3 regions of the Cytobacillus spongiae genome follow, and region 2 is predicted to be linked to each of the others. Evidence: predicted binding sites of a transcription regulator. Region 2 holds the regulator's gene; each other region holds the start of a gene.

The links. The regulator CtsR, encoded in region 2, represses protease genes until heat stress. The targets are predictions, from matches to a motif close to ATGGTCAATAAAGGTCAAACA.
Region 1: a site for CtsR is predicted at 2,497-2,517, ahead of clpP (ATP-dependent Clp endopeptidase proteolytic subunit ClpP). Genes of this name have one in related genera too.
Region 3: a site for CtsR is predicted at 1,498-1,518, ahead of LS684_RS07020 (ATP-dependent Clp protease ATP-binding subunit). Genes of this name have one in related genera too.

The regions. Positions count from the first base shown of each region.
Region 1 is NZ_CP089997.1:3,608,040-3,618,197, forward strand. Features, by position in the region: gene LS684_RS18270 (glutaredoxin family protein) at 1-23, opposite strand, end outside; gene rpoN (RNA polymerase factor sigma-54) at 41-1,366, opposite strand; tRNA gene LS684_RS18280 (tRNA-Arg) at 1,718-1,789, opposite strand; gene LS684_RS18285 (hypothetical protein) at 1,905-2,156, opposite strand; gene clpP (ATP-dependent Clp endopeptidase proteolytic subunit ClpP) at 2,598-3,197, shown strand; gene LS684_RS18295 (HPr family phosphocarrier protein) at 3,279-3,536, opposite strand; gene whiA (DNA-binding protein WhiA) at 3,565-4,509, opposite strand; gene LS684_RS18305 (gluconeogenesis factor YvcK family protein) at 4,549-5,532, opposite strand; gene rapZ (RNase adapter RapZ) at 5,529-6,422, opposite strand; gene LS684_RS18315 (NUDIX hydrolase) at 6,449-6,907, opposite strand; gene trxB (thioredoxin-disulfide reductase) at 7,290-8,231, opposite strand; gene LS684_RS18325 (tetratricopeptide repeat protein) at 8,342-9,778, opposite strand.
Region 2 is NZ_CP089997.1:103,839-113,996, reverse strand. Features, by position in the region: gene radA (DNA repair protein RadA) at 1-1,102, opposite strand, end outside; gene clpC (ATP-dependent protease ATP-binding subunit ClpC) at 1,369-3,810, opposite strand; gene mcsB (protein-arginine kinase McsB) at 3,824-4,894, opposite strand; gene mcsA (protein-arginine kinase activator protein McsA) at 4,897-5,445, opposite strand; gene LS684_RS00560 (CtsR family transcriptional regulator) at 5,468-5,929, opposite strand; rRNA gene rrf (5S ribosomal RNA) at 6,378-6,494, opposite strand; rRNA gene LS684_RS00550 (23S ribosomal RNA) at 6,633-9,565, opposite strand; rRNA gene LS684_RS00545 (16S ribosomal RNA) at 9,881-10,158, opposite strand, start outside.
Region 3 is NZ_CP089997.1:1,371,763-1,381,920, forward strand. Features, by position in the region: gene LS684_RS07020 (ATP-dependent Clp protease ATP-binding subunit) at 1-1,446, opposite strand, end outside; gene LS684_RS07025 (YkvI family membrane protein) at 1,622-2,668, shown strand; gene LS684_RS07030 (MFS transporter) at 2,737-3,969, shown strand; gene LS684_RS07035 (DUF8580 domain-containing lipoprotein) at 4,075-4,725, opposite strand; gene LS684_RS07040 (CPBP family intramembrane glutamic endopeptidase) at 4,841-5,452, opposite strand; gene LS684_RS07045 (DUF6254 family protein) at 5,598-5,708, shown strand; gene LS684_RS07050 (YkvS family protein) at 5,898-6,089, opposite strand; gene LS684_RS07055 (MFS transporter) at 6,331-7,539, shown strand; gene LS684_RS07060 (hypothetical protein) at 7,645-7,839, shown strand; gene LS684_RS07065 (cell wall hydrolase) at 8,094-8,693, shown strand; gene LS684_RS07070 (aspartyl-phosphate phosphatase Spo0E family protein) at 8,815-9,006, shown strand; gene LS684_RS07075 (PilZ domain-containing protein) at 9,618-10,004, opposite strand.

The DNA.
Region 1 (10,158 bases), 590 kb from region 2:
TATAATTTAATGATGGTATTCATCTGTATACGCCCCTTTATTACTCGTATCGCTTTCGCTTGGAGGAGGACGGTATCCCTAGCTGATCACGGTACTTCGCAATCGTACGCCTAGACACAACGATTCCTTCTTCGTCTTTCAGAATACTCACTAGCTGCTGATCTGAAAGTGGTTTTTGTTTATTCTCCTTATCTACAAGTCTTTGAATGACGTTCTTTACCTGCTGAGAAGATGTATTTTCATCAGAGGTTGTCTGTATCGTGCTGCTAAAGAAGGACCTTAACTCAAACGTACCGTATGGGGTCTGCGCATATTTCTCCCTTACAGCACGACTAACCGTAGATTCATGAATTTCTAATTCATCAGCTATTTCCTTCATCGTCATTGGTTTGAGATGTGAGGGTCCTTTAATGAAAAAATTCGACTGCTTCTCAACAATTTTCATCGAGACATTTGTGAGCGTTTCTTTCCGTTGTTCAAGACTTTTTAATATCCAATGGTAGTCCTGCTGCTTTTCATTTAAAAATCGGTTAACCTGTTGGTCTTCGTGTTTTGAAAACTTCTGATAATACGTGGTGTTAAATTTTATTTTCGGAATTAGCTCATCAAAAATACTAACGGCAAACGACTCTCCATCCCATTTGATGACGACATCGGGAACCACATATGATGCTTTTTCCGTCTGAAATCGAGACGCCGGCCGTGGATCTAGAGTTTGAACGTAGTCAAAGACTTCTTGAATTTCCTTTAGATCGACCCCTAGAAGCTTCGCTAATGGTTTCCATTTACGATCAGCAAATGCTTCGAAGTGTTCTTCAAGGATGACTTCTGCTAAGTCATAGCCATAATCTTTTACTTGTAATAGTAAGCACTCTTGAAGAGACCTAGCACCAATTCCAACAGGCTCCAGCTGTTGAAGTCTATCTATATATTCGCTTGCCAATTCACTGGTTAGCCCACAATGCTCCATCAATTCCTTCGTACCAATTAACAAGTAACCGTTTTCATCTAGATTATGAATAAGATAATCGTATATTTTGTTCTCAGATGAAGTAATTTGTTGATCTGTTAGTTGTGAGAGTAAATACTCAGACAAGGTGTGAACCTCTGCCCCTATTTGTTCGATCCAGCTTTGTTTATCCTTTTCGGGTTTCATCCGATTCAATTTTAACTGGTCTTTTCGTGGATCCATCGCCGTAATATGGCCTGTTTCAATTTCAAGTAGGGGATTTTCGAGTGCTTTATTCTCTAAAAAAGAAGTAAGCTCTTGAGTGGAATATTGTAGCAGTGCAATTGCCTGAGTTAGCTCTTGTGTCATCGTTAATTTCAGTGTCTGCTGTTGATACAACCCGGCCTTTAAATTCATCTAACATTCCCCCTCCCCTCATTTTACAATAAGCCGCCCAAATGTTGTATGGAAATAAATTGACATGCTGGCAGAAAATCATTTCACTACAAGTAGATTGTTAGTATTTATATTCTCATGATCGGAAATTATTTATTAGAAGAGAGGATGTGCATTTTTTCTATACTAGATCAAAGTCCTAGATAGGTTTTGGCTTACATACGGATTGATTCTAAAAAGCTGCGGATTTCTCAGTGGTTCCTGCGGATTTATCAAACTATGTTACGGATCTCCATCTTTCTATCTAGTAAAAAAACACCCCTTCATGCTGGATATCCAGCATGAAGGGGTGTTTTGTATTCGTCCTATTTACGCCCTCGGAGGGAATCGAACCCCCATTTTAAGAACCGGAATCTTACGTGCTATCCGTTGCACCACGAGGGCAAATTGTGTTAACGTCAAGCATTTTGGGTCACTCTTGACGTTACACCATAATACTAAGATTGCGCTAAATTGTCAATACCCGCGGGATGGGACGAGTAAGCTTTACTTCGTCCTTTCATGTAAGAAGTTCTAGCTGCTGAGCAGCTTTAAAGTCGTATAGTGCAATGAAATCAATCAAGCATCGCATGTCTTTTTCTAGTAGGATGTTAGCTAATAAGGGAAGGTCAGTTAAAATGTATGCTTCATCATTTGTTCTGTCACACATTTCTTCGAGGTAACGAAAGAATAGGTAGCTGTCAGCTTCTGATTTCATCTTGAATTGGTCAATTAATGCTTCTACTGCAGTTGTAACGATTTGCTTCGGCATGTCATTCTCCTCCAATTTTCTCAACACCCTCATTGTCCAGCTGCTCCCAATCAAAAATTCGCAACGGTCTCATATAGAGTGTTATCTGTAGGTACGTGGCATATTTATATGATACGCTTACATATGATAAGAAAAGTGTAAACGGGTTGGGAGCATCTAGTTCTGAATACACTCTTCTAATTTAGCTATTTTCCGTAAAATACTCTGCGGTGAAAAGGTCAGCTACCACTTATTTTATTTTCGAATGACCTAGAAAATGATGCTCCTTTTGGAGGGTTTCTCGTTTAGAAGGAGACTTTCCGGGGTATGATGGTTAGAGATGAAAAATTGGTGAGTGATTTGTTTGACCTTTATTGACCATCCGTGTATCATTAGAGTACATACAAGCAACATCTATTACCGAATTAGACGTTATACTCTTATTTTAAAGGAGGAAATCTGATGAATTTAATTCCTACAGTTATTGAACAAACAAACCGTGGTGAGCGTGCATACGATATCTACTCTCGTCTTCTGAAAGATCGCATCATTATGCTTGGGAGTGCTATTGATGATAACGTTGCCAACTCCATTGTTGCTCAATTATTATTCCTAGAAGCTGAAAACCCTGAAAAGGACATTTCCATCTATATTAATAGCCCAGGTGGAAGCATCACTGCAGGGATGGCAATTTATGATACGATGCAATTTATTAAACCAAAGGTGCAAACGATTTGTATTGGGATGGCTGCTTCTATGGGAGCATTCCTACTTGCAGCTGGTGAAAAAGGAAAGCGTTATGCTCTTCCAAACGCTGAGGTTATGATTCATCAGCCACTTGGTGGTGCTCAAGGGCAAGCAACTGAAATCGAAATTGCAGCTAAACGCATTCTTTTCTTACGTGAAAAGCTAAACCAAATTCTTGCGGATCGTACAGGTCAACCTATGGATGTTATTGCGAAGGATACAGATCGTGATAACTTCATGACGGCTGAAAAAGCGAAGGAATACGGCCTAGTTGATCATATTATTACGCGCAACTTATTAGACGAGAAGAAATAAGATACATTCAGGCCTCCAGGAGATGATCTTGGAGGCTTTTACATGCAGAAAAGCACCTATTGCGCTAGGTGCTTTTTCTCTTTATCCTTCTTGCTGAACATAAGTGACTAGTGCTTCTATAGCTTCTTCTTCATCGCTACCTTCGACTATTAGGCTCACAACCGAGCCGGAGCTAATCGCTAAGCTCATTAACCCCATAATACTTTTCGCATTCACCTTTTTCCCATCTTTCTCCAGAAATACATCAGATGAAAAACGATTGGCCTCTTGTACAAATAGAGCGGCTGGACGAGCTTGCAATCCCGTTCTTAGCTTTACTTCCACCTGTTTCTCCACCATTTTCCTGTTCCCTCCTATTTGACTATATTTATCCGATAGGCTCCCCGCGGCGAAGCTTCTCTGCCATTTCATCAATTTTTCTTAACCTGTGGTTAATCCCTGACTTACTAATCGTACCACCAGACACCATCTCCCCTAGTTCCTTTAAGGTGACATCCTGATAGGTAACGCGAAGCTCGGCGATTTCCCTTAGCTTATCTGGCAGAATATGAAGTCCCACGGATTCTTCGATATAGCGAATGTTTTCCACTTGTCTCAGAGCAGCACCTATCGTTTTATTTAAGTTAGCTGTTTCACAATTAACGAGTCGATTGACCGAATTTCTCATATCTCGGACAATCCGAATATCTTCAAAGCGAAGAAGAGCACTATGAGCACCTACGATGTTTAAGAACTCTGTTATTTTTTCTGCTTCTTTTAAGTAAACGATAAACCCTTTTTTTCGTTCAAGCGTCTTACTATTTAACCCGAAGTTATTCATTAATTCACTTAAGGCTTCATTATGCTCCTGGTAAAGTGAGAAAATTTCAAGATGATAGGAAGAGGTTTCAGGGTTATTCACAGATCCCCCTGCTAAAAAGGCTCCTCGCAAATAAGAGCGCTTACAACATTTCTTTTTTACCAAATCACTTGAAATATTATGTGTAAAAACAAAGCTTTCACCAATAATTTTCAAATCAGCCAGTATTTCTCTAGCCTCTTGTGCGATGCGGACGATATAAACGTTATTTTTCTTCAACCGCATTTTCTTTCGAACTAGGAGTTCCACTTGGATGTTGTAGTATTTTTTAATTAACGTGTAAATTCGTCTAGCAATAGCCGCATTTTCCGTTTGAATATCTACCACTAGATTTCGATTAGAAAAAGAAAGTGAGCCATTCATTCGAATCAATGCGGACAATTCAGCTTTTCCACAACATGCTTTCACATCAATATTTGTCAGTTCTTTTTTTGTTTCTGAAGCGAAAGACACCCCTTCACCCCCTATAGACAAACGCTTGCACAGCTATAATTACGCTTTAAAACGTTTATTAGTTTCATTTAATAGCAAAGAATATAAAATTCTTGCCACTTCATTTGTATCATGGCGAATGACCTCATTCTCGAGATTCGCAATTTCACCGAATATCACTTCTAAACCTAGCTCGTATAGGCGGTTTAGATCATAAATAACTGGTTTTGCCAGCTCTTCGCTATAGCGATCCTGTATTACTTGTGGAATTTCTTCATTATTTACAAGTATGGTGTTAATAAATGCACATCCCATATGCTCATAAATCGCTCGAACGTGGTCACTAGCAGTGAAATCTAATGTTTCACCTGCCTGTGTCATTAAATTACATATATACACCTTCTTGGCACTTGAGCGGCAAACCTCATTCCCAAGCTTAGGTACTAGTAAATTTGGCAATATACTTGTATATAGGCTTCCTGGGCCAATAATAATCAGGTCTGCTTGTCGAATGGCATGAATGGTTTCAGGCAGTGGACGAACATCCTTAGGTGTTAAAAAAACTTTCTTAATTCGTTTGCCCGAATATGGAATTTTTGATTCACCTGATACAATCGATCCATCTTCCATTTCTGCGTGTAACACGACACTTTTTTCAGCAGCAGGTAAGACCTTCCCTCTTACATTTAACACTTTGCTCATTTCTTGCACTGCATGCGTAAAGTTACCTGTAATGGATGTCATCGCAGCAAGAATTAAATTCCCTAAAGAGTGACCTGCTAATTCATTAGAAGATGAAAATCGATGCTGGAACATCTCTTCGACTAATGGTTCAACATCGGATAAGGCTGCTAGCACGTTGCGAATATCTCCTGGAGGAGGAATATCAAGCTCTTCTCTTAATCGCCCCGAGCTACCACCATCATCAGCAACTGTTACAATGGCCGTAATATCCACTGGATATTGCTTTAACCCTCGCAATAGTACAGGTAGCCCTGTTCCGCCACCAATGATGACAATTCTAGGCTGTCTAATCCTTGTCATTTCTGTTGATCCTTTCTTTTCTCGATGTCACGGTGGGTAATACAAGTGTGGTAGTCACCTGCAAAATGATGGCCGATATGCTCTGCCAAAGCGACCGATCGGTGCTGACCACCTGTGCACCCAATCGCAATTATTAGCTGCGCCTTTCCTTCCCTCTTATAGTGAGGAAGCATAAAGCTCAGTAAGTCCGTAACCTTTTCGAGGAATTTATTCGTTTCGTTCCACTTTAACACGTATGTTGAAACTTCTTCATCCAAGCCTGTTTTCGGCCTCATATGCTCAATATAATGTGGGTTAGGTAAGAATCGTACATCGAACACTAAATCAGCATCAATAGGAATCCCATGTTTAAAACCAAAGGACATGACATTCACTGTGAAAATCGTTTTTTTATTCATCGAGAATTCATTTAGAATTTTCTCCCGTAATTCTCGTGGCTTCATTCCTGAAGTAGTGTAAATGAGCTGTGCCCTTCCCTTTAATTCCTCTAGCAGCTCTCGTTCAAGCTTAATGCCCTCAAGAGGAAGCCCTGACGGTGCAAGTGGGTGGAAGCGTCTAGTTTCCTTGTATCTTCTAACAAGTGTTGAATCATCTGCATCTAAGAAAAGGATTTGCGGTGTCACCCATGAGGTTTCAGCAAGATCATCTAACGCCTTAAATAAATGGTCAAAGAACTCTCTGCCTCGCAAATCCATTACTAATGCAACTTTATTCATCTTATTCCCAGATTCCTTCATCAGTTCAAGAAATTTAGGCAATAACGTCGGAGGAAGATTATCAACACAGAAAAATCCTAAATCCTCAAAGCTTTGGATGGCTACAGTTTTTCCAGCTCCAGACATTCCAGTTATGACGACCATTTGAGTATCGCTATTCGAACCTATACTCATTGTTATTTCCCCCTTGGTATTCGCATTTAGCTTGGATCTAATCGATAGCTAATTAATTCAAAATCTGGTGTATATGTGAAGGTTCCATAAATGATTCCGTTTCCATGGATCATATAATCTAATATATGATAATCACCTGGTGCCATAGGTAAATTCTTCATGTCCTCCCAAGAATGCCAAGACAGCGTGCCTTCTTCAGACTCATTCAAGTTGATTCCATCCGCTTCTTTTGTGAAAAAGGTGAACATCATCCACTCTGAGACCACTTGATCGCCTTCTTTGATGATGAAGGTGAATATCCCTTTTAAATTCGGATTTCTTAAATATATGCCTGTCTCCTCACGAAATTCCCGAATACACGAATCTCTAACTGATTCCCCTGGCTCCATTTTCCCACCAGGCGCTACCCACCAGCCTCTTCTTGGCTTTTGTAGCAATAACACTTTATCGTCCTTTAACAAAACGCAATTCGTCACTCGTTGCAAGTCTATTCACCTCATCTTGCTTCATTTATCTATGTAATCTCACGAAGAGACCTAATTATTTTAATTCTTATCATTATACTATTTTTAGTCATTCGTCACAACGAATAGGACTAAGACAAATTTGGGTAAAAAAAGAGCACAGGGGGTACCTGTGCGAACAAAGGATTATATCTTTAAAAGGGGGTCAATTTCTAACTATATAATAACCTATCTTTATTTCACTACTGTTACAGGATAATTAAAAGGGAATGACTTTTTGTAAAAATGCTCACTGTTTTATATTTCTTAATCACTTCAACCATAATTTTTCAGAAAAACTATTCTATTAGGCGAACAAAAACTGCACTCATACATACATGAGTGCAGTCCAACAATCAAACAATTATTTCAAGCTTTCCATTAATTCCTCTACATAGTGCTGTACACTTTGTGCAGCAATACTACCGTCGCCTGTTGCTGTTACAATTTGACGAAGTGACTTTTCGCGAATATCTCCTGCTGCAAAAATTCCAGCCACTTTCGTTTCCATACGGTCATTTGTTTCGATATATCCAGCTTCATTGGTAATCCCTATGCTAGCAAATGGTTTAGAAAGAGGAACCATTCCAATGTAGATGAATACACCGTCCGTTTTAAACTCTTGCTCTTCCCCATTTTCAGTGGATACTAATGTGACGCTGCCTACTTTTCCGTCTTTTTCATTAATTTTCTTTACTGTATGACTCCAAATGAAATCAATTTTCTCGTTGTCGAATGCACGATCCTGAAGAATTTTTTGAGCACGTAGCTCGTCTCGGCGGTGAACAATGGTTACCTTAGAAGCAAAACGTGTTAAATACACACCTTCTTCTACAGCAGAATCTCCTCCACCTACTACAACAAGCTCTTTCCCTTTAAAGAATGCTCCATCACATACTGCACAGTAAGAAACTCCGCGACCACCTAGTTCTTTTTCCCCTGGTACACCAATTTTCTTATACTCTGCACCTGTAGTAATGATTACGGCACGTGCTTTATATTGCTTAGATCCTGCCACTACCGTCTTATACTCTTTCCCGTCAATTACTTCTTTGATGTCTCCGTATGCATATTCTGCACCAAATTTCTTAGCATGATCAAACATCTTTGTCGAAAGATCTGGTCCTAAAATATGATCAAATCCTGGATAGTTTTCAACCTCTTCTGTATTAGCCATTTGTCCACCTGGTACTCCACGTTCAATCATTAAAGTAGAAAGGTTGGCACGAGATGTATAAACAGCTGCAGTCATCCCTGCTGGACCTGCACCAGCAATGATCACATCATATATTTTTTCTTCAGTCATATCGGTTCGCTCCTTTGCCGTATATCCTCGAAATGGATTATACTTTTTACTATTTCCTTACTACCCTTATAGTATTAAAGAAAGGAATTATAGTCCAAAAATCTGCTTGACTATAGGTGTTTATTCACCATTTTTACATATTTTTGTAGGGTGGATGTCGAAATTCCAAACTTAGCTGCTACCGTTTGCTGCGTTTGTTTGACATGCTCCGACTTTGACCATACATATTCTGTTGCTGCCGCCCACGCAGATGGATTATTCCATTGCTGCTCTTGATTGGCCATTTCGAGAAATACGGAAAACCATGTATATAAAATCGATTCTTCATTTTCTTTTTGCAAGCGTTTCGCAATGTCAAAAGCAAACTGTAAGGTAGTGGCTGTACCTTCTAAATACTGTCTTTCAAGCGTCGTGATGTTCCCGGATTTTGGGTATACCTCTAATGCCTTTGCTTTGTGACCAGCTTCAACTGCTAAGAATAACCCGACTAACCGCTCAATGGCTAAGTCACTTTTCATCTTTTTCAAAAAATGAGAGGATGTTGCTTCTGCTTCTTCTGCCCATGGCTCATTGCCTTCTTGCTCAGGCTTTAATTCCACTACCTTCTTCCAAAGCAGTTTCGCCATCTGTTCTCGACCAGTAAAATACGATGATAGTGTTAAATAGTAATAAAAGCCCCAATCCCCATGATAGCCTGATTTCTGCAATCTGCGTAGCCATAGTAGCGCCGTCTCATAATCTCCAACTACTGCTAGCGTTGTCCCTAGCTTTAATTGATGGTCTGCTAATAACGGCTTTATTTTTCTAAGTGCCACCTTTAAGGATGCTACTTCCTCATAGCGATTCTCTGCAAATGCAAAGAGCAGCTTATTACATAAGGCATGTAGATTGCCTGGATTAAGCTCTAAAACAGACTCTAAAATTTCATATGCCTTTTGCTTTTCATCTAGATGATAATAAGCAAGTGCTAAATTATTATAAGCTGACCAATACTCAGGATATTGCTCAATGACTTCTTTTAATAGAACAACGGCTTCAGAAAACTGACGATTTTCAATGAGGTCAGTAGCCTTTTCTTGTTTAATAATGAGGTCATCCTCTTCAAAGAAGCCCTCTTCGAAATCCTCTTGCTCAAGAGACAGCAAATCAAGCAAGTCCTCTGCGTCCTCAATGAACTCACCATCGATATTTAGATCTATATAAAGAGTGGCATGATGATGTGCATCTTTGAAATACCCGATGTGGGCATAATTGTTAGCAAGGAAATAATGGCATTCGACCATATCTGAATCTATTTCTTCAAGGATCATGTGTAAAAGACGATTAGAATGCTGGTACTCTCCCATTTCTGTACAAACAATCGCCAATTGACAAATAATCATTGGCTCGTTAGGTTCTAGATGCATGGCACGCTGCAAATATTTTTTTGATTTATGAAAATCCCGACGATGATACGCTTTTATGCCTTTTGAGAAGTAGTACTCACCGGTAGGAATAAATGATAATAATTTCCCTTTTGGTTGTCTTACGAAAGAGTCTTTACCCATGCAATCCTCCATAAAAAGATTTTTAACTTATGTATTATAACATATGTAACTTCCTTTAGAGAAGAGGGGGAAGGGAAAGATCAGTCACACCAAATGCTGACAACTTTTTCAGTTCGTCAGGCGAATTCGGACATTTCCTGGGAAATATCGACTTATTCGACAAATGCACAATAGAATTTCTCATTCAATAAGAAAAGCGAAAGCGCCATGTCCAGCGCCTTAGGGACTTGCGGGACTCGAAGGAGGTAAAGGAAAACACGATGAGCTTGTAAGCGAATTGATGTCGACTTATTGTAGCAAGAGGACCGAAGTACACTAGGAGCTAGGGCGCTTGCGCTGGACAATTCTCTAAGTTTTAATTTTTCACTTTCTTACTCTAA
Region 2 (10,158 bases):
CATCCAGTTTTACTCCACCAGCTACCTTTAAATAGGCATCTTGGTTTTGAAGTAATAATCCTACCCGCTTTTCTAATACAGCCATAAGTAACGATACTCGATTATGATCTATTCCTGTAGCCATTCTCCGTGGGTTTCCAAAGCTAGTTGGCGAGATTAACGCTTGAATTTCAACGAGGACAGGACGTGTTCCTTCCATTGATGCAACGACAGTGGAACCAGATGCACCTTGGGAACGCTCCTCTAAGAAAATTTCCGATGGGTTTTCAACTTCCTCTAATCCAAGCTCCTTCATCTCAAAGATCCCCATCTCATTGGTTGATCCAAATCGATTCTTCACCGCTCGCAATATTCGATAGGAATGGTGACGCTCTCCTTCAAAATATAGAACTGTGTCCACCATATGCTCTAGTAATCTAGGACCGGCAATCGACCCTTCTTTTGTAACATGCCCGACAATAAAGATGGCAATTCCCTTTGTTTTTCCAATCCTCATAAGCTCTGCTGTACATTCTCTTACTTGAGACACACTTCCAGGAGCTGACGTTACATGTGGATGAAATATCGTTTGTATTGAATCCACAATAACAAATTGAGGGTTAACCTGTTCAATCGTCAAATTAATTTCTTCCAAGTTGGTTTCTGAATAGATGAGGAGATTTTCTGAGGTGACACTTAATCGATCCGCTCTAAGCTTGGTTTGTCGCATTGATTCTTCTCCAGATATATATAACACCTTTTGCTGTTTATTCGCTAATTGAGAAGACACTTGCAGCAACAATGTCGATTTTCCTATACCAGGGTCCCCGCCAATCAGTACTAAAGAACCTCTAACGACTCCTCCACCAAGCACTCGATTCAGTTCTTTCAAGTCTGTTTCCATCCTCGGCTCACTAACAGTTTCAATTGATGTAATAGGTGTTGCTTTCGAAGCAACTCCAGTGGATTGCGAGTGAACAAAAGCTCCTTTCCTTGCTGGAGCTGTCTTTTCTATTTCTTCCACCATTGTGTTCCATTGACCACATCCTGGACATTTTCCCATCCATTTTGGTGATTCATACCCACAATCTTGACACATAAATTTCGTTTTTCGTTTGGCCATTGTGTTCTTCCTCTCTTGCTCTACTTTTCTTCCAGTATAAATGATATTTGGGCGAATGAAGAATGGTGGGAAGAAGTTCTCTCTACTATTCTTATTCAAAAATAGCGTATATTAGAAAAAATGTTCCGCCATTTGTTGATTTTTCAGAATTCCTCTATGTATTGTTCGAAATTTCATAAGAAACATCAAAAGAGGTACACGTTAAGAAACAGAACGTGTACCTCATTGATGCAAACATATCTGAAAAACGCTAATAAAGAGGGTCCTTATTTCACAGTCCCGCTTGCCTCAGCCGTTTTTACAACAAATTCATTTTCTTCCACATCAATGATGATTTGATGCCCTGTTAACACATTTCCTTTTAGCAATTCTTCTGAAAGTCGGTCTTCGATATGTTTTTGAATTGCTCGACGCAATGGTCTCGCACCATATTCAGGATCATAGCCTTCCTCAGCAATCTTCTCTTGTGCAGCACCCGTTAATTCAAGAGAGATATCCTGTTCTTTCAAGCGTTTTGTTAACTGATCCGACATGAGCGTAACAATTTCTTTTAAGTGCTTTTTCTCAAGAGCATGGAAGACAATGATTTCATCGATACGGTTTAGGAATTCTGGACGGAATGCGCGCTTAAGCTCCTCCATCACTTTCCCTTTCATATCCTTATAATCTTGCTCGCCATCTTGAATATTGAAGCCGACGTATTTATTACGTTTCAATGCTTCAGCACCCACATTTGAAGTCATAATAAGGACCGTATTTCGGAAGTCCACAGTTCTTCCTTTTGAATCAGTTAAACGCCCATCCTCTAGTACTTGTAATAGAATATTAAATACATCAGGGTGAGCCTTTTCAATTTCGTCTAATAAAATGACAGAGTATGGCTTTCTACGAACTTTTTCAGTTAATTGTCCACCCTCTTCATATCCTACATAGCCTGGAGGTGATCCAACTAGGCGTGATGTTGAATGCTTCTCCATGTATTCAGACATATCAATTCGAATCATAGCATCTTCATCACCGAACATTGCTTCAGCTAACGCACGAGCTAGCTCTGTTTTTCCGACACCAGTAGGTCCTAAAAATACAAATGAGCCTATCGGTCTCTTCGGATCCTTTAACCCTGCTCGAGCACGGCGAACAGCTTTCGAAATGGCCTTTACCGCTTCCTCTTGTCCTATTACACGTGAATGGAGAATATCTTCAAGCTTTAGCAGCTTATCCGTCTCAGTTTGAGCTAGTTTTGAAACTGGAATACCCGTCCAGCTAGAAACCACATGCGCAATATCCTCTACCGTTACTTCGGTATTTTCTTTCCCTTGCTGTTCTTTCCAAGTTTTCTTCGTATCTTCTAATTGTTCACGAAGACGTTGCTCTGAATCTCTTAGAGAAGCAGCTTTTTCAAATTCTTGACTTTGAACAGCGGCATCCTTCTCCTTGCGAACCTCTTCAAGCTTCACTTCAAGCTCCTTTAAATTAGGTGGTGTTGTATATGAACGTAAACGTACTTTTGACCCTGCTTCATCAATAAGATCAATCGCTTTATCAGGTAAGAAGCGATCAGAGATATATCGGTCGGATAGCTTGACTGCTGCATCAATTGCTGCATCTGTAATCGACACACGATGATGCGCTTCGTAGCGGTCTCTTAATCCCTTTAATATCTGAACGGATTCATCACTTGATGGCTCATCTACCATAATTGGCTGGAAACGTCTCTCAAGTGCTGCATCCTTTTCAATATATTTCCGGTACTCATCTAGAGTAGTCGCTCCAATACATTGAAGCTCCCCGCGTGCAAGAGATGGTTTTAATATATTTGACGCATCAATCGCACCCTCTGCTCCACCTGCACCGATTAGTGTGTGTAGCTCATCAATAAAAAGAATAATGTTTCCAGCTTGACGAATTTCGTCCATCACCTTTTTCAAGCGATCTTCAAATTCTCCTCGATATTTCGTTCCTGCAACCACTGTTCCCATATCTAACGTCATCACTCGCTTATCACGTAGAATTTCAGGAACTTCATTTTGGACAATCTGTTGAGCTAATCCTTCTGCAATTGCCGTTTTCCCTACACCAGGCTCACCGATTAATACTGGATTATTCTTCGTACGGCGACTTAGTACTTCAATCACTCTTTGGATTTCTTTGCTTCTACCAATAACAGGATCTAAGCTGCCTTCTCGGGCAATTGCCGTTAGGTCACGTGCTAAGTTATCAAGTGTGGGCGTATTTGCATTTGCTGCCGCTCCACCTTGGTGATTGGCAGATTCACTGCTTCCAAGCAGCTGTAGTACTTGCTGGCGAGCTTTATTTAAGCTAACCCCTAAGTTGTTTAACACCCTAGCAGCTACACCCTCCCCTTCGCGAATCAAACCGAGAAGAATATGCTCTGTTCCTACGTAAGAATGACCTAGCTTACGAGCTTCATCCATAGAAAGCTCAATTACTTTTTTCGCTCGAGGTGTATAGTGAATGGACTGAGAGGTATCCTGACCACGTCCAATCAGGTTTTCAACTTCCTTTTGAATTTTCTCAGAGCCTAAACCTAGTGCATATAAAGCTTTCGCTGCAATTCCTTCTCCCTCTCTAACCAACCCTAGCAGAATATGTTCAGTGCCAATATTATTGTGTCCTAATCGAATAGCTTCTTCCTGGGCTAATGCTAATACCTTTTGAGCTCTTTCAGTAAAGCGTCCAAACATCATATTTTCATCCTCCCTACTCGTTATCTTCCATTTTTAGTCTTTCTCTTATTAAAGTCGCACGACGGATATCCCGTTCATGTGGCCGCAACGGACCACCTGCATATTGCTGTAAAAATCCTGGCTGAGTTAATATCATCAGCTCATTAAGAATATTTTTAGATAGACCTTTAATATATCCAAGGTCTATGCCAAGCCTTACATCAGATAAGCACTTCGCTGCTTCCAGCGATTCGATAACTCTGCTATTAGATAGGATTCCATAGGAGCGGAATACTCTGTCTTCTAATTGTATGTTGGAAGTTTTCACTAATGCTTCACGAGCATATCTTTCTTGTGAAATAATCTGTGTCACAACACTCTGCAAATCTTCTACGATATCTTCTTCAGATTTACCCAAGGTAATTTGGTTTGAGATTTGAAAGATGTTCCCTAAAGCTTCGCTACCTTCCCCGTAAATTCCTCTAACCACCAATCCAAATTGACTTATTGCAGGAACAATTTGATTGATTTGTTGGGTTAACACGAGACCAGGCAAGTGCATCATGACGGAGGCTCTTAGCCCAGTTCCAACATTTGTTGGACAGCTAGTTAAATAGCCGATATGCTCATCAAATGCATAATGAACATGCTCTTCTAACCAATCATCGATCCGATTAGCTTGATCTAACGCTTCAGATAATTGAAGTCCTGGAAATAAACACTGGATACGAATATGGTCTTCTTCATTGATCATGATACTGATATCTTCCATATCAGATAATACACATGCACCTTGTGTAGCATCCTCTGCTAAGTGAGGACTAATCAAGTGCTTTTCCACTAATACTCTTTTTTGTAAAGGTTGTAGACCTTCCATTAATAATAGTTCCATATCATTTGGAACTGGAAAAAGGCCGGAACTAAGCTTTTCCTTTATTAATTGAATAATTTCCTTTGCTTCTTCATTTGAGAATTGAGTAGGAAATTTATATTGCTGTATGTTTCTAGCCAAGCGAATTCGAGAGCTTAAGACAATGTCAGCATCAGGACCTTCTGAACTCATCCACGAGCTGATGGCTTGGTTTATAAATTTTTCGAATGACAACCCTACTCCCCTCCTTCATTTGCTTGCTTTAAGCTATTTTCTAAAGAGCGGATTTCATCTCGAATTTCAGCTGCTTTTTCAAATTCTTCTTGATTAATAAGATGCTTTAGTTCAATTTTTAGCTCATCTATTTTCTTTTTCAGGTGAATGCTTCCACCAATTCGCTTAGGAATTTTCCCTGTATGAGAAGAATTTCCACTGTGAAGTCTTCTCAATATCGGTTTAAGTTGTTCTTTAAATGTCTCGTAACAGCCAGAACAACCAAATCGACCTACTTTAATAAATTGTTGAAACGTCATTGAGCAATGCTCACATTGTACGATTTCTTCTTTTTTAAAAGCTTCTTGCTTTGCCTGAGAAAAACCAGGTTCTACATTTAAAAGACCAGCTAATAAATTATTGATTGAAAATCCAGAAGCTCCGCCAAACATAAACTTCTCTCCGGTGTCCTTAGCACATTGCTCACAGAGGTGAATCTCTGTTTTTTCACCATTAATAATTTTCGTGAAATGTAGGGTTGCCGGCCTTTGGTTACATTCCTGACAGATCATACTTTCACCTCTCCATCAAGCTTTATTTATATTTCAAAGTAGTAATCATTGCTTTAAGCATTCGCGAACGTAGTTCATCACGGTATGGAAGGTCGATATAAAGAACAGAACGATCGATTACACTTAACATGATCTTTGCTTCCCTCATATTGATGATGTCCTCTTCTACTAAGCGTAATATAACATTCTCTGCACTGCTCTGTGATATTCGATTTTGTATTAACGATAGTAACTGGTCTATTAAGTGGGCAGCATCGTGAGATTGGACCTTCATAATTCGGATATAACCACCGCCACCCCGTTTACTCTCTACGATATATCCTTTTTCAATTGTAAAACGGGTATTGATTACGTAATTAATTTGAGAAGGTACACATTGAAATTTATCGGCTACTTCACTTCGTTTTATCTCAACAATTTCTTCCTCGCTCAATTCTAATACCTTTTTCAAATAGCTCTCGATTATATCAGAGATATTCCTCACTAAGCCTCCCCCTATCTGACTTTGACTATATTTGACTTTAATTATACATGAAATATGTAAGTCAACGCAACGAACAACTCTTTCTCAATTTTCCCATTTCTTTAGCTTCTCAAACCTATGAAAAGTATGAGATTCTGTTTGTTTGGATAGGTTTGAGTGAACAGGGAGTTTTTTATTTGATCATTTAGTTTCTAAAGGTAGAGCGGTTTGTGTTTCTGAGAGTTCGCTCTTTTTTAAAGTGAATGCTCTTGGCAACTACTCCATTAAATACCAATAAGGTGAAGTGGATACACGTTTGTTAATCTACGTTAACAAAAAAAGTGAGGAAACGCTCTCATTGAACGTTTCCTCACTTTTTTTAGGATTTATCCGAAGTTTGAATGTATATGCTTTATGCTATTTGTTCATTAACAAAAAAAGCAGCTCAATTTGAGCTGCTTTTTTTATTGCCTGGCGACGTCCTACTCTCACAAGGGGACAGCCCCTAACTACCATCGGCGCTGAGAAACTTAACTTCCGTGTTCGGCATGGGAACGGGTGTGACCTTCTCGCCTTCATCACCAGACTATTTTAATTTGAGGTTTGTTCCCTCAAAACTAGATAATGTATAGAAGAAAGAATTACGGTAATGCCATTGAATTGACTAGTCCAGCTACGGCTCCTACCTTCTATCGAAGTTGTACAGTCGCCTTCGCTTTCTTATTTGGTTAAGTCCTCGATCGATTAGTATCAGTCAGCTCCACATGTCACCATGCTTCCACCTCTGACCTATCAACCTGATCATCTTTCAGGGATCTTACTAGCTTGCGCTATGGGAAATCTCATCTTGAGGGGGGCTTCATGCTTAGATGCTTTCAGCACTTATCCCTTCCGCACATAGCTACCCAGCGATGCCTTTGGCAAGACAACTGGTACACCAGCGGTGCGTCCATCCCGGTCCTCTCGTACTAAGGACAGCTCCTCTCAAATTTCCTACGCCCACGACGGATAGGGACCGAACTGTCTCACGACGTTCTGAACCCAGCTCGCGTACCGCTTTAATGGGCGAACAGCCCAACCCTTGGGACCGACTACAGCCCCAGGATGCGATGAGCCGACATCGAGGTGCCAAACCTCCCCGTCGATGTGGACTCTTGGGGGAGATAAGCCTGTTATCCCCGGGGTAGCTTTTATCCGTTGAGCGATGGCCCTTCCATGCGGAACCACCGGATCACTAAGCCCGACTTTCGTCCCTGCTCGACTTGTAGGTCTCGCAGTCAAGCTCCCTTGTGCCTTTACACTCTACGAATGATTTCCAACCATTCTGAGGGAACCTTTGGGCGCCTCCGTTACTCTTTAGGAGGCGACCGCCCCAGTCAAACTGCCCACCTGACACTGTCTCCCGCCCCGATCAGGGGCGTGGGTTAGAATTTCAATACAGCCAGGGTAGTATCCCACCAATGCCTCCACCGAAGCTGGCGCTCCGGCTTCCAAGGCTCCTACCTATCCTGTACAAGCTGTACCAAAATTCAATATCAGGCTACAGTAAAGCTCCACGGGGTCTTTCCGTCCTGTCGCGGGTAACCTGCATCTTCACAGGTACTATAATTTCACCGAGTCTCTCGTTGAGACAGTGCCCAGATCGTTACGCCTTTCGTGCGGGTCGGAACTTACCCGACAAGGAATTTCGCTACCTTAGGACCGTTATAGTTACGGCCGCCGTTTACTGGGGCTTCGATTCAGAGCTTCGCTTACGCTAACCCCTCCTCTTAACCTTCCAGCACCGGGCAGGCGTCAGCCCCTATACTTCGCCTTGCGGCTTTGCAGAGACCTGTGTTTTTGCTAAACAGTCGCCTGGGCCTATTCACTGCGGCTTTTCAGGGCTATTCACCCTAAAAAGCACCCCTTCTCCCGAAGTTACGGGGTCATTTTGCCGAGTTCCTTAACGAGAGTTCTCTCGCTCACCTTAGGATTCTCTCCTCGCCTACCTGTGTCGGTTTGCGGTACGGGCACCTTTTTCCTCGCTAGAGGCTTTTCTTGGCAGTGTGGAATCAGGAACTTCGGTACTTTATTTCCCTCGCCATCACAGCTCCGCCTTATGGTAACGGGATTTGCCTCGTTACCGGCCTAACTGCTTGGACGCGCATATCCAACAGCGCGCTTACCCTATCCTCCTGCGTCCCCCCATTGCTCAAACGGAAAAGAGGTGGTACAGGAATATCAACCTGTTGTCCATCGCCTACGCTTTTCAGCCTCGGCTTAGGTCCCGACTAACCCTGAGCGGACGAGCCTTCCTCAGGAAACCTTAGGCATTCGGTGGATGGGATTCTCACCCATCTTTCGCTACTCATACCGGCATTCTCACTTCTAAGCGCTCCACCAGTCCTTGCGGTCTAGCTTCAACGCCCTTAGAACGCTCTCCTACCACTGACATCGTAGATGTCAATCCACAGCTTCGGTGATACGTTTAGCCCCGGTACATTTTCGGCGCGGAGTCACTCGACCAGTGAGCTATTACGCACTCTTTAAATGGTGGCTGCTTCTAAGCCAACATCCTGGTTGTCTAAGCAACTCCACATCCTTTTCCACTTAACGTATACTTTGGGACCTTAGCTGGTGGTCTGGGCTGTTTCCCTTTCGACTACGGATCTTATCACTCGCAGTCTGACTCCCATGGATAAGTCTTTGGCATTCGGAGTTTATCTGAATTCGGTAACCCGATGGGGGCCCCTAGTCCAAACAGTGCTCTACCTCCAAGACTCTTACTACATGAGGCTAGCCCTAAAGCTATTTCGGAGAGAACCAGCTATCTCCAAGTTCGATTGGAATTTCTCCGCTACCCACACCTCATCCCCGCACTTTTCAACGTGCGTGGGTTCGGGCCTCCATCCAGTGTTACCTGGACTTCACCCTGGACATGGGTAGATCACCTGGTTTCGGGTCTACGACCACATACTCATTCGCCCTATTCAGACTCGCTTTCGCTACGGCTCCGTCTATCCAACTTAACCTTGCATGTAATCGTAACTCGCCGGTTCATTCTACAAAAGGCACGCTATCACCCATTAACGGGCTCTAACTACTTGTAGGCACACGGTTTCAGGATCTTTTTCACTCCCCTTCCGGGGTGCTTTTCACCTTTCCCTCACGGTACTGGTTCACTATCGGTCACTAGGGAGTATTTAGCCTTGGGAGATGGTCCTCCCAGCTTCCGACGGGATTTCACGTGTCCCGCCGTACTCAGGATCCACTCAAGAGGGAACGAAGTTTCAACTACAGGGTTGTTACCTTCTCTGACCAGCCTTTCCAGGCTTGTTCGTTTACTCCGTTCCTTTGTAACTCCGTATAGAGTGTCCTACAACCCCAAGAGGCAAGCCTCTTGGTTTGGGCTAATCCCGTTTCGCTCGCCGCTACTCAGGGAATCGCATTTGCTTTCTCTTCCTCCGGGTACTTAGATGTTTCAGTTCCCCGGGTCTGCCTTCCATATCCTATGTATTCAGATAAGGATTCCATCCCATTACGGATAGAGGGTTTCCCCATTCGGAAATCTCCGGATCAAAGCTTACTTACAGCTCCCCGAAGCATATCGGTGTTAGTACCGTCCTTCATCGGCTCCTAGTGCCAAGGCATTCACCGTGCGCCCTTTCTAACTTAACCTATAAGCTTTCAATACACATCGCATCTCTTCGTCAGCTTCCTTCGCTCCGCTCCTCATGTACGTAAGTACATTCCGGTGCTCACTCAGTTGCTTCCTCGACCTGCTCGTGTCTTGAAACCTTCTAATTTCTTGTTTAGAGAAAATCTTAAGATTGGCGATTACTCGGTAATTCTTTTTTCTTCTATATTTCATTATCTAGTTTTCAAGGAACAAGTTCACTTTCTTCTATAATAAGAAGAGAGTTTGTTATAGAGAGATTGCTCTCTCAAAACTAAACGAACCATAAGCGTCAACTTTCATGTAAATATCCTTAGAAAGGAGGTGATCCAGCCGCACCTTCCGATACGGCTACCTTGTTACGACTTCACCCCAATCATCTGTCCCACCTTAGGCGGCTGGCTCCAAAAGGTTACCCCACCGACTTCGGGTGTTACAAACTCTCGTGGTGTGACGGGCGGTGTGTACAAGGCCCGGGAACGTATTCACCGCGGCATGCTGATCCGCGATTACTAGCGATTCCGGCTTCATGCAGGCGAGTTGCAGCCTGCAATCCGAACTGAGAATGGTTTTATGGGATTGGCTAAACCTCGCG
Region 3 (10,158 bases), 1.3 Mb from region 2:
GGCATCTTCTGATCCAAATAATTCCTTAGAGAGAGATTTTGTTAATTCAGTTTTTCCAACGCCTGTTGGTCCGACAAATAAGAAGGAACCAATAGGGCGATGCTTTGACTTTAGGCCTGCCCGACTTCGTCTAATCGCTTTGGCTACCTTTTGTACAGCTTGTTCTTGTCCAATCACTTTTGCTGCTAGATTTTTTTCAAGATTTTGCAGCTTATGCTGTTCATCTGTCTGTAGCTTTCCTACAGGAATCCCTGTCTTTTTCTCAACAATATCTTGAATCAGTTCAACTTGCACCGAAGGACGGTTCGTTTTGCAACCTGTTTGTAGAACCTTTTCTAGCTTCAATTCTTCTTCACGTATTTTTGCAGCTTCTTCATACTTCTCAATTTTTAAGGCAGCTTCCTTCTGTTTGGAAAGTTCGTTTAACCGTTCTCCAATCTCTTCAGTAGATGGAGTGGCTAATGACAGATTCACCTTTGAGCCAGCTTCATCCATGAGATCAATTGCTTTATCTGGTAAAAAGCGATCTTGAATGTATCTGTTTGATAGTGATACACATGCTTTAAGGACCTCGTCAGAGAAAGATACTTGGTGGAAATCCTCGTATCTTTGTCTTAATCCCTTTAGGATTTCGAACGCTTGATCTATAGTTGGCTCTTTAACTTGGACAGGTTGGAATCTTCTTTCAAGTGCTGCATCTTTTTCAATCGCTCTGTACTCTTTTAATGTAGTAGCTCCAACTAGCTGAAGCTCTCCTCTTGCTAAGGCGGGCTTAAGGATATTTCCGGCATCCATTGACCCTTCTGCAGATCCAGCACCAACTAATAAGTGAATTTCATCTACAAATAATAGGATGTTTTTCCGTTGCTGTAATTCATTCAATAAAACCTTCATTCTCTCTTCGAATTGTCCACGAATACCTGTATTGGCAACTAGTGATGCTACATCAAGAAGGTATACTTCTTTCCCTTTTAATTTGTTAGGAACTTCTTCTTCAACTATCTTCAATGCCAGTCCTTCAGCAATGGCTGTCTTTCCTACACCCGGTTCACCAATTAATACAGGGTTATTTTTACCACGTCTATTTAGAATTTCAATTACTCGACTGATTTCATCATCTCGGCCTATTACAGGGTCTATCAGACCTGCTCTTGCCATCTGTGTTAAGTTTCTTCCATATTGTCCGATAAAACCATCCACCCCTTTAGTTGACTTTGGTTGATGATGGGGGGATTGCTGCTTCTGATTCATTTGTTTAAAAAACTCCTCCATAGGGAATGGCCCAAAGCCTTGTGAGTGATGGAATGGCCCTCCTAATGTAGAACCAATCTTTTGGCGTTCCTCTCTATAGCAGCTCTCACAAAGCATAGATTGCTGGTTATGTTCATTTAATTTAAGTGTCAATGAAATAGTAGCTTGTTGTTCATTACATTTTTCGCAAAGCATATCATTATCCTCCAGTCAGTTTTTGACTTTGACTATCTTTGACTTTATTATAATTTGACCTTTTTTGACTTTCAAGTAATTTGTTTTTGGATGTGCTTCCTATTTTTTCTTTGGAAAAAAGCTCGTCTTTGTTTGTCCTACTATACATATATTGAAAAAGGAAGGAGGAATTGATATGAAAACGAACTGGGGCGCTGCCTTTCAAATTGCTGCTGTTTATGTTGGAACAGTAGTTGGTGCAGGGTTTGCTACAGGAAAAGAAATCGTAGAATTTTTTACTCGCTTTGGTTTTATAGGACTAGTGAGTATATTGATGAGCGGTTATATAATGGTATTTCTTGGTTCTAAGCTTATGAGAATATCTGCACATATTGGTGCCACTTCATATCAAGAATTTAATGAACATTTATTCGGAAGGTTCTTTGGTACGACCATTAATTTTCTAATGCTTTTTATGCTTCTTGGAGTATGTGCAGTTATGTTAGCTGGAGCTGGAGCTGTTTTTGAGGAACAGCTAGGACTGACAAAATCTGTTGGGGTGTTCTTGACGATCGGACTTGCGATTATCGTTATGTTTGTTGGCACAAAAGGATTGTTTGCTGTTAATACGTTCGTCGTTCCTTTAATGATAATGTTTAGCTTCTTTCTGATGTTCCTTTCTATAAAGTTACCGAATTTTATTGATCAATTATTGTATATCCCGTATGCAGAGGATGGTTGGAAATCTGTTATTGCACCATTTTCATATACTTCATTAAATTTAGCGCTAGCTCAAGCCGTGTTAGTTCCAATTGCTACAGAAATTAAACATGATCAAACCATCAAATGGGGTGGAATCATTGGGGGAATCCTTCTAACAATTATCTTAATATCTAGTCACATAACTCTAATTATGCTGCCAAATCTAGAGGTATATGAAATTCCGATGGCAGTTGTCATGAAAAATCTAGCATCTGGATTTTATTGGATTTTTGTCATTGTTATTTATGGGGAAATCTTCACATCTGTAATCGGGAATGTGTTTGGCCTTGAAAGACAAATAAGAAAATACGTGAATATTCCTAGTATTGTGACCGTGTGCAGTATATTTGTAGTCACATTTTTTATTAGTTTAATTGATTATAGTACGTTATTAGCCTATTTATATCCCCTGTTTGGATACATTAGTATTGTGTTCATAGTATTACTGTGGATGAAACCATTTAACGAAAAAAGGAAATAATAAGGATTTTGTCGAATAAAATTGAGGTGTAATTACAAACCATTAATTGTTGATAGAGGAAAAAAACGATGAATAACCCTGAAAAGCTAAGATTACAAGTTTATTTAATTGGAATGTTATTAGCCTCATTTGGAACAGGTTTTCACTTTATTCTTGTTTCCTGGCTTTTATTTGAAGAAACAGGAAATGCCGCACTAACAGGGATTTTTGTAGGGCTCGGTTTTTTACCTGGTTTAATAGTGAATTTATTTTTTGGAGTCATAGTAGACAGATTTTCAAGAAAGAAGCTAACAATTCTATCTGTATGGCTCATTACAGTAATTGTTGGACTTTTTTTAATGTTATGGAGTTTAACTGGGATTAAAATTTGGATGTTTTTTGGGTTACACATGATGGTTCAATTGTCTGGATCACTCTTTAGACCATCTGTTCAAGCATTTGCAGCTGAAATTTTTCCATATGATCAATTGACTAAAGTGTATAGTTTTGCAGGAGCGGTAGGGGAGACAGGCGTGCTATTAGGTGCATCATTAGGGGGGTTCCTTCTTGCTATACTCTCGCCATTTATTGCATTAAGCTTTAATGGATGTTTATTTCTGGTTGCTGGTTTGTTATTTATATTTCTCCCATCATTTCCGGTTAATTCTGTAAGTAGAAGAGGTCCTTTCGTTCAAAATGTTTTCCAAGATCTTTTGGAAGGATTAAATTATTTAAGGGGAAATCGGTTATTATACAAACTTTTTTTCATTATGTTTGTAGGTCAATTAACGTTACATTCAACTGTAGGGTTATTATCTGTTTATACGTATTCTTTTTTAGAAAAAGGGAGCGGAACATACGGACTTTTGGATGCATCGGTTTCAATCGGAAGTATTTTAGCAGGGATGATCGCGGTCCAATTTATCAAGCGGACTAGGGGACGTTTTGGTACATATGCATTATTTTTTTCGGGTATAGGAATTTGTTTATTGGTCATTGCTCAAAACATTTTTGTCGCTGGTGTTGGATTAATGGTAATCGGTGCTGGTACGACATGGATACGAGTGCTTTTTCAAACGGTTCAGCAAATTTCAACTGAAGGAAGATTCCATGGTAGAATGGCAAGCTGGAGGATGGTATTTAACCAAGGCTCAGTTGTTATAGGTGCACCAGTTCTTGGAGTTATTGCAGAGCGAACAGCAGCAAATATTGCCTATAGTATTTTGTTAATACCTATTTCAATCATTACTGTATACTCATATTTGTTAGCGAAAGACAATTCTTTTATAGCAAAAGTCGAAGAAATGAGCTTGAGGGGATAATAACGGTTTAGTTGCTTAATTACTGTAGCTTCAATCGCAATTGGAGCTTTGTAAACAATTGTGAAAGGAGCAGACGATCTAATTTCGTCTACTCCTTTCATTTTGCTATTGTTTTGGAAGGATGGTTTTGGCCATTTGAAGAAATGTCTCTTTATGGTTATTTTCGACAGATGTAAACATCGTTAATTTAAGAGAAATGTCATCGTGTTGGACTAGGTAACCAGTCACAATATCTTGACCATCTGTTGCTTCATAAACAATTGCGTCAGTAAAAAACTCATCGGTTGGAGGCTCGAGCTCCGATACATTCTCATTTACAGCAGCTAATTGGGTATTCATATTGTCTTTTGCACTTTCCAAGTCCATATCATCTGGAAGTAATTCAATTCTCATAAAAATACGATCGTTTTCTGTTAGGTATAAGGAATCCTTGTAAGGCTCTTCTGCTGTTAACTCGTAATCAGGAAGTACATACATGGAATAGTTTTGGTTCTCACTATTCTTTAAAAAGGCTGTTTCTTCTTTTGTTTGCCCATTTACTGTATATGTCATATTTTGTTCTAAAATGCGAACAATTGGTTCGTTTTCAGATGAGTTATCTTCCGTTTCTTCCTTAGCTTCTTCCTGTTTATCGTTTTCTTCTACCTTTACTTCCGTGCCGTTAGTTTGTTCATTATTCGCTTCTTTCGTCCCGCAACCAGTTAATACAACAGAGAATAGGCCAAGTATCAAGAGGAAATTCTTAATAGTGTTCATCCTAAAACCTCCTAAAGAGTTTATTTGAAATAGTAGACGTAACAAATTTGAACGTTGTTACATTATGTACAAATGGCCTCCTACATAAGGAAGCCAATTTAATTGTATCAGATTTTCACTGTAATGGTAGGACAACAAACAATAATAGATCAAAAATCAGGTGAGAAACGATTACCATCGGAAGGCTACGTTTCCACGCGAATAAAATACCCCAAAAAATTCCAGCGACTAATGCTGCAAGGGCTAAAATGGGATAACCAGAATATAAATGAGCTGATGAATACAATAAAGCTGAAACGATAATTCCAATCCACACATTGGTGTGCTTCACAATTCGCTTTTGAATGAACCCACGCCAAAAAATCTCTTCACCGGGAATAATAACCAGTAGAAGAACAATATAATGCCAAATCAACGACGGGGCAAATCGATTATAGAGCTTTGATACGTCATCAAGGAATGGTAGGTTAAGAAAATCTAATAAAGAATACCCAGTCCAAAATAGTCCGTAGAGGAGTGCTCCTGATACAACGCCATAAATAATATAAACACTAAATGACGCCTTGTCCTCAAGTTGTTCGATTAGGATTGAATAACTGATCAAGATGAGCAATGAAGCGGTAAATATATACCAAAATATATTTTTATCTTGAAAAGAAAAGTACAATAACAGATGCGCTAACAGGAAACCACCAACGAGCTTTAAGTCATATGCGCATTTTTTCATTTGCGTTAAACCCCTTTCTCAAAGAAACCAAACACTATTTTAACAAATTTTTTGATGAAAAAGTAGGGAAAGATTTGTTTGCCAATTTTTAAATAAATTCGTTACAAAAGGTGAAAGCTATTATTGGAAGAAAGGAGGGAATTGGATGACAAAGTCAAAACGTGAAAAAGAGCGAGAATGGACAGTTAGAAAGCAAGACCAAAACCCCCACGGGAAAGTAAAATCGATGAAAGAACTAGCAGAAAATAAGGAGTAATGTCTCGTTTTATAATGGACTAAAAAAGGCTATTTACCCCAAATATGGATAAATAGCCTTTTTGATGTTCTATTTAACTATTTTTTATTGTTCACTATTTTCACCAGTAGAAACGACTGCCGCTGTAAGTTTTTACAACAATATGTACCTTATGTTTATTTCGTAGGAGGGTGAATAAACGCTTACAATTTATTTTGTAACAGATTCTTGTATAATTTTATAGTTTTTATGGTTTACTACAGTGCGTTGATCTAACTCAAGCTCCCTATAATTATCCATATAAGATAAGTCAACAATAACAGAGTTTTCATTTACTTTCTCAACAACGCCTTGTAAGCCTTCTTTAAATTCAATGACATTTCCTACTTCAGCAATTTTCAATAGATTCCTCTCCTTATTTAGACTTCCTAATATTTTACCATAAGTTTGCACGAATAATATAGATTCGTAAAGGAATTTGGATTAAATTTGTACATTTATGGAAATCTAATATAAGATTACTAGATTACGAAAAGAGTTTAAAGCCCAAAGTGGAAATTAGTTACAATTCAATCTAGACACTTGGTGTTAAAATGTTTATGATATTTAGTATTACGAAACAATACAAAATTAGGAGTTCACCATGAAAATTAATAAGAATATTTGGATAATAATGATTGGGGAAGGGATAGCAGGTTTAGGTATGTGGGTGGGAATCATTGGGAATTTGGAGTTCTTACAAATACATGTTCCGTCTGATTTCATGAAATCGCTCATTCTATTTTCAGGTTTGTTTGTAGGTGTTTTATTGGGTCCTATAGCAGGGAAGGTCATCGACCAATATTCTAAAAAGTCAATTATGCTATATGCCGGGATCATTCGGATTTTTTCTGTACTCTTTATGTTCTTAGCTATTTATCAAGAGAGTGTTATTTGGATGATCATATATATGATGGGGATAGGAATTTCAGCGGCTTTTTATTTTCCGGCACTTCAGGCGGCAATTCCATTGATTGTTTCTGATGAAAAGCTACTAACAATCAATGGAATTCATATGAATGTAGGAACAATGGCGAGAATAATTGGAACTGCTTTAGGTGGTTTTATGCTTGTCTATGTTAGTTTATTTTCGTTGTATTTATACACGTTCTTCTCATATATTATGATATTCTTATTTACATTTGCCCTAGATATGAAAGAGGAAACCGAAAGCACATCCTTTATAGCAGGAAATAAGGAAGGATTTAAAGAAATCTGGCCAATTATTAAGACAACCCCTGCCATCTTAACAGGTCTCGTTCTAATGCTTGTACCCATTTCATTTATTGGTAGCTTTAATTTAATGGTGTTAAAAATAAGTGAAATGCAAGGTGACTCTGCTATAAAAGGAGTATTATACACTACGGAAGGAATTGCTATTATGGTAGGAGCCTATTTAATTAAGAAAATCTCTACAGGCAAAAATATCATTCCTATCTTGTTAGGTAGTTCATTTTTAATTGCTGTTGCGCATTTATCTCTATTTTTTTCAGATACAAAAATGATGTCAATTATTACATTTAGTCTATTCGGATTATCAGCCGGTGCATTTTTCCCACTAACAGCAACTTTATTTCAAAAAAAGGTTCCAAAAAAAATTCATGGACGTTTTTTTTCATTTCGAAATATGATGGATCGAATCCTATTTCAGGTTGTGCTGTTAAGTACTGGTCTATTTCTGGATACGGTCGGGTTTAAAAAAATGGTCTTGGGATTTGGAACTTGCTCCTTATTAATTGTAACCATTATATTTATCCGTCAAGTTCGCTCTCCAGTTGCCTTTACTGATGAATCGATTAAACTAGGAAAATAGGTAACACTATTTCCTTGGAAATTTCGACAAATTTCTTTTTTGGTTAATTGCTAGAACATGAATAAACTAGTAAACTTTCTTTTTGAGTAATGGGAGGGAAACAAATTGGAAAAAGAATATGTAGATGAAATATCAAATCAATTGAAGAAAAAAGAACTGTCAGAGCTCTATGTAAAAAGAGAGGATTTTCTCGATTTTCGAAAACATCTAGTCGGTAGAGATGATTTCAAACATTTTAGAGGAATTGCTCAAAGAGGTGGGGATGTTCTATATCGGTATATGGATACACCAAGATCGTAAATAAAGCTAGTTAACGTAGCGTTAAAGTTGTAATATGTTTGACATATACGATATTTTACTGGATTTATTTCCCTGTAACAGCTATGCAGTTGTGCAAAAAAAGATCTTGATAATTTTACCAAAAAGCAGATTAGTAACTTTATAACAGGTGTTGAAGCACTTGAAAATATGATTCCAATCTTTGGATAGTGAATCGAAATATTACAGCTGTTAGCCTAGTAGTAGAGATATCGCAACTACTAGGAGGTTATTGTATGCATAAACTTAAGAAACTTGTAGTTACAACAACATTAGCTTGCTCATTATTAGGATTTGGTGTTACTTCTAAGACAAGTGCTGCTGAAGTGTCACACTCGGTTCAATCTGGAGAAACTTATTGGAAGATTGCTTCTCGTTACGGTGTTCCTGTTGCTTCTCTAAAGAAGCGTAACAATCAAACTAGTAATCTACTTCATGTTGGACAGAGATTGACAATTCCTAGCACAATCTCACAGGCTGATAAAGATCTGATGGCTAAGTTAGTAAGTGCAGAAGCAAAAGGAGAGAGCTATGCTGGTAAGGTGGCCGTTGCCACAGTAATTCTTAATCGAGTGGATAGCTCACAATTCCCAAATTCCGTTAAAGGTGTTGTGTATCAAAAGGATCAAGGGTATTATGCATTCACACCCGTACAAAATGGTTCCATTAATCAAGGAGCGGATTCTGCATCTAAAAAAGCGGTTAATGAAGCATTAGCTTTTCGTGGACAAGGAAAAGGGTCATTGTATTTTTACAACCCAAAAACAGCTAAGAGTAATTGGATCTTATCTCGTGAAGTAACAGTTACTATTGGCAATCACAGGTTCGCAAAATAACGGTATAAATGTCAAATTTTTGAATATCTTGCAGATTTATCGTTGGAAATATGAAGAAAATACTACATGCCTTTCCTTTTTTATAGTAAAATATATTTAATATATAAGGGGGTGAACGCTGATGTCAAAAGGTTATAATTGTGAGGATCTCTTAAAACTAATTGAGACAAAAAGAAGAGAGATGATTATGATAGCAAACAAGACTGGTATGACAAGTCCACAGACAATACAGACAAGCATTGAGTTAGATGGGCTGTTAAACCTCCATCGGCGCTTCACTGAAAAGGCAGTCATTATGAATAAAGCAAATTAACTAGAATACTAAAAAAGACACTTTCATTATATATTGAAAGTGTCTTTTTGCATTAGTGGAAAAAATAGATTTCCTTTTTAACGCTCTTAATGTACGTTTTTCTTATTTCCCGCTAAGTTGTCTACCTTTTTCTTAATAATGCGATATTAAATAGAAAAACGACTATGACAAATAAAATGCAGATCAATATTTGAGATACCATGAAGTCCCCTCCTAAAAAAGGTTACTTTCATGATAAGAAACGAATTTTAGAGTACTATTATAGAAACGTAATTTTTTTGTAAATCAATGAATCTTCACAATAATTTCATAATAATTGAGCTGACTAAACTCTTGGTTGTTTCATTGAAATATTTAGGGTTGTAAAAACAAGTTCGGTCCACCTGCGCTGCAGACATTCGCTTTCCGCGGGGAGGAATCTGAGCCTCTTCGCTAGGCTTTGGAGTTTCAGACTTTCCTCTATTTCCCTTAGTAGTCGAGTTCTTTCGCTCCATTCCACTATTTTTAATAAATTTGTTTTCCGAACAAACAAAATACCCGAACGAGTATAAGGAGATAACTCCTTTTACTCGTTCGGGTATACCATTGACTGAAATACGTATGTCCCAGCCTCATTCTTCATTTTGGTTTTCTTGTTGAAGCGCTTTTTTTGAGTATATTTTAAGTTCTTCAATAATTTCTTTTTTGGTTTCCTGATCATTTATTCCGGTGAAACCATAAATATACCGAGTACCGTGTGTTTTTTTCCATTTAGGTGTACCAAGAATCCGAATTAATCTCTCATTTAAGATAAAGTTAACCTCAATTAAAAGGGAGTTTTGTTCAAGTGGCAAATCTAATCCTGATTCAAACCTTAATCCATTTGGAGATAAATCAATGATGTCAGCAGATCCAAGTTTGGATTGACCGCTCTTATCGTTAATCTTCAATAGCTTAAATGTACCGTGAATCGGACGATTAAATTCGAATCGAAAAGCTTCATCACGTCTATATATCATATTGATCACCTTATTTAAATAACTTTGAAAATATTGTAAACAATTAACGTGTTTAGTAAAATCATACATATTAGAAGACATAAATGCAATATGCAATATGGTGAAGACGTAATGTTCTTACAGTCTGGTTGTAGTTGTTTCAAATAAATGAGTG